2 regions of the Rhodococcus chondri genome follow, and region 2 is predicted to be linked to the other one. Evidence: riboswitches for the same ligand, from Rfam matches in the RefSeq annotation. Region 2 holds a riboswitch; the other holds the start of a gene.
What was found. A riboswitch is a leader RNA that binds a small molecule or an ion and turns the genes downstream of it on or off. The one in region 2 is predicted to bind S-adenosylmethionine.
Positions count from the first base shown of each region.

Region 1: another riboswitch for S-adenosylmethionine. It lies ahead of metX (homoserine O-acetyltransferase MetX); the one in region 2 lies ahead of Q8814_RS07610 (hypothetical protein).

Region 1 covers NZ_JAUZMZ010000124.1:11,178-14,584, forward strand. Annotated here, with positions in the region: gene Q8814_RS18950 (hypothetical protein) at 1-226, shown strand, start outside; gene Q8814_RS18955 (NADP-dependent isocitrate dehydrogenase) at 331-1,548, opposite strand; SAM riboswitch class IV at 1,818-1,932, shown strand; gene metX (homoserine O-acetyltransferase MetX) at 2,102-3,229, shown strand; partial or broken gene Q8814_RS18965 (DUF3017 domain-containing protein) at 3,257-3,407, opposite strand, start outside.
Region 2 covers NZ_JAUZMZ010000029.1:25,143-28,549, forward strand. Annotated here, with positions in the region: gene Q8814_RS07600 (nucleoside/nucleotide kinase family protein) at 1-322, opposite strand, end outside; gene Q8814_RS07605 (IclR family transcriptional regulator) at 324-1,100, opposite strand; SAM riboswitch class IV at 1,227-1,340, shown strand; gene Q8814_RS07610 (hypothetical protein) at 1,369-1,761, shown strand; gene Q8814_RS07615 (hypothetical protein) at 1,825-2,316, shown strand; gene Q8814_RS07620 (hypothetical protein) at 2,385-3,242, shown strand; gene Q8814_RS07625 (esterase/lipase family protein) at 3,282-3,407, opposite strand, start outside.

The DNA.
Region 1 (3,407 bases), on a different contig from region 2:
GGGGGGCTACACCACCAAGCGTGCCCCCGTCACCGCCAACTACAACGTCAAGCTCGGCACCCTCGACATGCTCCCGACGCTGCCCGACCCCCTCGCCGACAATCACACCGTCCACTACCGGATGATCCTCGGCCCCGAAGGGTCCGACCGCGGCAACGGCGATTGGTACCACACGCAGATCAGTGGCTGCAATCCCATCGTCAGCGGCTCTGCCGGCCTGTTCTGACCACACCACCCCTGGCGCACGGAGCACCCCCGGCGAAACCCGGCGCGAACGACGGACGGGACGCCTCCTGATGGAGGCGTCCCGTCCGCGGGTACTCGATTACGTCAGGCGCGAGCCTTCTGCAGGTTCTCGTCCAGCGCGCCGAGGAATTCCTCGGTGGTGAGCCAGGACTGCTCGGGGCCGACGAGCAGCGCGAGGTCCTTGGTCATCTGGCCGGCTTCGACGGTCTTGATGACGACATCTTCGAGGGACTGCGCGAACTCGATCACCTCGGGGGTGTTGTCGAGCTTGCCGCGGTGCTCGAGGCCACGGGTCCAGGCGAAGATCGACGCGATCGGGTTGGTCGACGTCGGCTTACCCTGCTGATGCTGGCGGTAGTGCCGGGTGACGGTGCCGTGGGCGGCCTCGGCCTCGACGGTCCTGCCGTCCGGTGTCATGAGGACCGACGTCATCAGGCCGAGCGAGCCGTAGCCCTGCGCGACCGTGTCGGACTGGACGTCGCCGTCGTAGTTCTTGCAGGCCCAGACGTAGCCACCCTCCCACTTGAGCGAGGAGGCAACCATGTCGTCGATCAGGCGATGCTCGTAGGTGAGCCCGGCGGCATCGAACTCCGCCTTGAACTCTTCCTCGTAGATCCGCTGGAACTCGTCCTTGAACATGCCGTCGTAGGCCTTGAGGATCGTGTTCTTGGTCGACAGGTAGACCGGGTAGTTCTGCTGCAGGCCGTAGGCCAGCGAAGCACGCGCGAAGTCCTGGATGGACTTCTTGTAGTTGTACATGCCCATGACGACGCCGCCGTCTTCGGGAATCCGGCACACCTCGTGCTGGATCGGCTCGCTGCCGTCCTCCGGGGTGAAGGTGATCGTCACGGTGCCCGGACGGTCGACCTTGAAGTCGGTGGCGCGGTACTGGTCGCCGAACGCGTGACGGCCGACGATGACCGGCTTGGTCCAGCCGGGCACCAGGCGCGGCACGTTCGAGATGATGATGGGTGCACGGAAGATGGTGCCACCGAGGATGTTGCGGATGGTGCCGTTGGGCGACCGCCACATCTTCTTGAGACCGAACTCTTCGACGCGTGCCTCGTCGGGCGTGATGGTCGCGCACTTGACGCCGACGCCGTGCTTCTTGATGGCGTTCGCGGAGTCGATGGTGACCTGGTCGTCGGTGGCGTCGCGGTTCTCGATGCCCAGGTCGTAGTATTCGAGATCCACATCCAGGTAGGGATGGACCAGTTTGTCTTTGATGAACTGCCAGATGATGCGGGTCATCTCGTCGCCGTCGAGTTCGACGACTTTACCCTCAACCTTGATCTTGGACATATGCGCTTCGTGTCCTCCTAGGACGTTTACATCGGTCCCCAATCGACCGCACTTCGTGAGTGCGATCGCGGTCTGCTCGGCCGCGGCCGAGCATGGCCCTGTCCACGTCCGAACAGCGGCCAAACAAGACAAGCGTACTGCTATTCGATCGGTCCGCAAAGCGGCAATACCATCCACCATTCCCTACCGACCGGTAACTTGATGCTGGTCAGGAGGCTCTCGAGGGCGATTGCCGCGACTCGGCGCTCAGCCGCTAGACTGCCCGACGAGGTCATGAGTGCCAGCGTCAAGCCCCGGCTTGCTGGTCGGCAACCCTCCAGCCAGGGTGGGGTGCTCCGGGTGAGGACACGGTCGTCGGTGTAGCGCCGACGGCAAGCCGGCTTCTGGGAGGTTTGAAATGATGAGCTGTCGCGACTAACGCTGGACACCCGCCGCCCCCGGACCATGGCCCTAAGGACACGATGAGCGACACCGATAGCTGCCTGCCCATGAGCAGTCGCCCCACCGACACCCGCCTCGCCCGCGACGCGAACGACCTCGAGGCGGTCGCGTCTTGACGGCCGATACCGAGCGGCGTCACGTCGAACTCCCCTCCGAAGACGGCCGCCTCGGCACGGTCGACATCGGCTCTCTCGAGCTCGAGAACGGCGAGATCCTCCCGAACGTGACGATCGCCGTCCAGCGTTGGGGCGCGCTCTCCCCCACCCGCGACAACGTGGTCCTCGTCGAACACGCGCTCACCGGCGACTCGCACGTCACCGGGCCGGCCGGGCCGGATCACCCGTCGCCCGGTTGGTGGAGCGGAATGGTCGGGCCGGGCGCCCCCATCGACACCGACCGGTGGTGCGTCGTCTCCACCAACGTGCTCGGCGGTTGCCGCGGCACCACCGGACCGGGCAGCCCCGCGCCCGACGGCAAGGCCTGGGGCTCACGTTTCCCGCGCATCACGATCCGCGACCAGATCGCCGCCGAACTTGCGTTCGTCGACGCCCTGGGAATCGATACGCTCGCGGCCGTGACCGGCGGGTCCATGGGTGGCATGCGCACACTCGAGTGGATCGTTTCCCACCCCACGCGGATCCGGTCCGCGCTGGTTCTGGCTGTCGGCGCCCGCGCCACGGCCGACCAGATCGGAATCCAGACCACCCAGATCGCCGCGATCGCCAACGATCCGGATTGGCAGGGCGGCGACTACTACGGCACGGGCCGCCGGCCCGAGGCCGGACTGGGTATCGCACGGCGGATGGCCCACCTGTCGTACCGCAGCGAAGAGGAACTCGATTCCCGCTTCTCCAACGACAGCCAGGGCGACGAGGATCCGTGGCTCGGCGGGCGCTACGCCGTGCAGAGCTACCTCGATCACCAGGCCACGAAGTTGGTGGCCCGGTTCGATCCGGGCACCTACGTCGTTCTCAGCGACGCCATGAACCGGCACGACGTCGGACGCGGTCGCGGCGGGATCGCGGCAGCACTCGGCAGCACCCCGGTACCGACCATCGTCGCGGGTGTGGACTCGGATCGGCTGTATCCGCTGCGGCTGCAGCAGGAGATCGCCGACGGCCTACCGGGCTGCGATGTGCTGCGCGTCCTCCAGTCGCGCGACGGACACGACGGTTTCCTCACCGAGGCAGACGCCGTGGCGGAACTGCTCCTCGAACTGATGGAACTCGCGAAGTCCTGACCGGCCGGCCGGGTCGGCCGGCCGGTCCTAGTCCGTGCCGAGGGGATCGATCGACGCGGCCAGCGTGACGATCATCCCACCGACCACGAGCATCGCGGCGACGTCGAAACCCTTGCTGCGCACCGCGAGAACTCCGACCTGGTCCGGATCCAGGGCCCAGCGCATAACACCGGCGAGC
Region 2 (3,407 bases):
ACCAACGGTGCCGGTCGTGTAGCGCGCGAACGACTTCGCGGTCCAGTGCGCCGTAATCGAACCAATCCCAGCGATAGCTTGCCGGATCGGTGTGCCCGTGCTCGAGCCGGAGAGACGCCGGACGCACGAAGTCGTGCAGCGACACCACATCCGCTGCCCGGCCGGCCACCCGCAGTCGTGCAGCGACGTCGTCGGCGAGAGCGGTCGGTGCAGCGGCGTCCGCGGCGGAGATGGCAACACACACCCGTGGTTCCAGTGCCGCAGCGCGCTCGGCGATTGCCTCGGCGAGCTCTACAGGGCTGATGGGAGTGAACCTCGCCATTTCAGGACCGGGGTTCGGTGAGAAGGCGCGATCTCCGGGCAAGAGTGACGCCGATCCCTTCGGCTGCAGCCCGTACCGAGGCGGCATGCGCTTCGGGGCGGAAACGGTGCGACGGTCCGGTCACGCTGATCGCGGCCACGACCCGGTCTCCGTCGCGGATCGGAGCGGCCACGCAGACGATGCCGGCAGCGGACTCCTCGTATTCGAAAGCCACGCCCTCTGCTGCGATGCGATCGAGCTGGGCGAGTATGGGGCCGGGCAGGATCATGGTGTGCGGGGTGTAGCGAGGTAGCGGAGCGGACAAGATCTTCTCGCGCAGACTGCTGTCGGCATTGGCCAGCAGTACCTTGCCGATGGCAGTGCAGTGCAGTGGCATTCTTCCGCCGATCCGGGACGGAGCGCTGGCCTGTCGGTGACCGCCGATCTTCGTCAGGTACACCACGTCCGTGCCGTCGAGGATCCCCAGATGCACCGTCTCGTGGATGCGCACATTGAGTTCTTCGAGAAACGGGATGGATACCTCGAGCAAGCTCCGTTCGACAGAGGCGCGCATGCCCAGCTCGAAAAGGTGCCCGCCGAGGCGGTACCCGGCTCCTGTTCGATCCAGCAGCCGCACCTCGACCATGTCGGTCAGCACTCGGTGCAGAGTCCCTTTCGGAATTTGTGTGCGCCGTGTCAGCTCGGCGAGGCTCAGTACGGAGTCGTCGATCGAGTACGCATGCAGAACCGTCATCACCTTGCCGAGCACTGTCGTCCGGTCGAAGTCCCGGTCGGGCACCGATGCCACCTCCATCGCCGCCGTCGCATCCAGGCCAGACGATACCTCGAAGAGTTCCGGTCAGCGGAACGCGCTGCTCCGTGGCGGGTCTCCGCGCCGCGCGTCGTTTGGTGTAGAGTGACGATGCTTCACGAGATGCCGTCGCCAAGCTCCGACTTGACGGCACGCCAACCCCACGCTCGCGGGTGGCTCGGATGACGAAGCGGCCCGCGGCCGACCCGGCCCGGGCACGAGCGCCCCGCCCCGGGGCCTTCCGGGAGGAACTGGCATGACAGATCATTTCGACTCGACCGAACACCTCGGCGCGCAGCATTGCGGATCGTACGGTGACGGGCACCACGTGCACTTCATCCGCGCGCGGAAGGCGTTCGAAGATTCCGATCTCGGTGTCGGCGCGCTGGTGCGGGTACTCGACGGCAGTACCGTCGAATTATCTTGGGATGGAATACGACTCGATTTCCGTCACCACGACACCAACGAGATCGTACGGGCGATCGACGCCGGTGGAGATATCGGTACGTGGGTTCCCCGGTGGCGAGTACTGATCCTTCCGGGCGAGGAGCCGCGTGTCCCCGCGACCTTCACGCTCGCGGCGCCGGACACTCGGACAGAATGCGTCCCTGGACGGGTCCCGGCCCTGAAATTTGTGCCGGGATTCTGACCCACGGGCGTCCACCGGCCTGTTCGCCCGGGAACAAGGGGGACGGCCGGATAGCATCCGGGAATGACCGAAGTGCTCGAGCCGTGGAAGGACTTCAACGTTGCGATGGTCGGCGCGACGGCGGCGCTGGCGGGTCTGGTCATCGTGGCGGCCAGTGTGAATATTTCGCGGATCGTCACTGCGCGAACGATCACTGCGCGCCTGGCGGCTGCGATCGCGACGCTTGTGCTCGCCCTCGTCGCCTCGGGCGTGGGGTTGGTACCCGGTATCAGCGCACCCTGGTACGGCACACTCGTCGCGGTGGTCGCGGTGGTCGCGGGAGTATTCCAGGCGCACGCCACAATTCGGATTGCCCGCGAGCATGCGTCCGCCTTCCGGCTCAAGTTCTTCAAGGCGGCGCTGGGATTCGTGCCGATTGCCGCCTACTTCGCGGCCGGAGTGGTGACGGTTGCGGCGCCGCGAGCGGGTCTCGCGCTCGCGGCGGGAGGGTGCCTCGCGGCGATCGCCTCGGCGATCGTCATATCGTGGGTGGCGCTCGTGGAAGTGTTGCGCTGATACGGGTTCGGTGCGCACTCGCGCTCGTCGAGCCCGCTTCGGCGACATCGGCCGAAAGGGGTGGTGCCGTGGGTGTAGGTGCCGGAAGGTTCGCCGCGACCGCGGTGTTGATGTTGCTGTCGGCCTGTGCGCAGCCCCACCGCAGCAAGGATGCAGAGGATCTCGAGTCGGCGGTGGCCGCCATGTCCGGCGTCGAGGACGTCGACGTGCTCTACACCAACGACTTCTCACTCGGCTCCGACCTCGATGTCGATATCGCGGTGGAAGAAGCCCGAATCGCGGAGATCGTCGCCGTGGCAGCGGTCCTCGAGCGTCGCGGCACCCTCGATCCCGAATCTCTCGGTGACGAGACCCGCGCGCTGCGCGCCGTATTGCGAGAGATCCCGGGGACAGAAGTAGCGTGGTCGTACCGCGAGGGTGAAGGGCATTCGTTGGGATTCGGCCGAGCCCCGGCCGGGGCTGCGCTTATGGCGGTGCGCTCGCATATCGACGCCCACGATCTCACGGTCACGGTAGGGGAGTTCGACGCCGCGCCGCGGTGGACGGTGACGATGCCGCTGGGCATATCCGCGGAGAAGGAGATTCACGAGACGGTGGAGCAGTTGCCGCTGCCGGCGCGGGCTTTGGTCGTCGAGGACGGCCACGTATCGATGGCGACGGTTGTGGTCGAGAACGAAGGAGAAGCAGAAACGGATCTCGCCGCGGTAATTGCGGCGTTCACCCCGACCGAGGAACACCCGCTGATGTTGGAATGGCAAGGGACGCAGAATGGCCGGGACGACGAGCGGAGATTCGCCGGTCGTGTCCACATCGCCGGCTGTGCATACCCGGCGATATTGGGCGAGTCGGAGCCCGAGCGCTTCTACGCGGCCGAAGCTATGGAACTCCGCGATCGCCTACGCGCACGGTACGACACGTGCGACTAGAACGTACTGGACCTTCCTCGCATCACACGGAGGGCCGCATCAAGGATGCCGTGGATCTGCGGGGTGGGCCGCTATCTCCGCGCTGGGGTGCGGACCCATAGTGGGATCCGGGCTCCATCCGAGAATCGGCGGAACGAACACACACTGGAGCGGTCGCGGATCGTC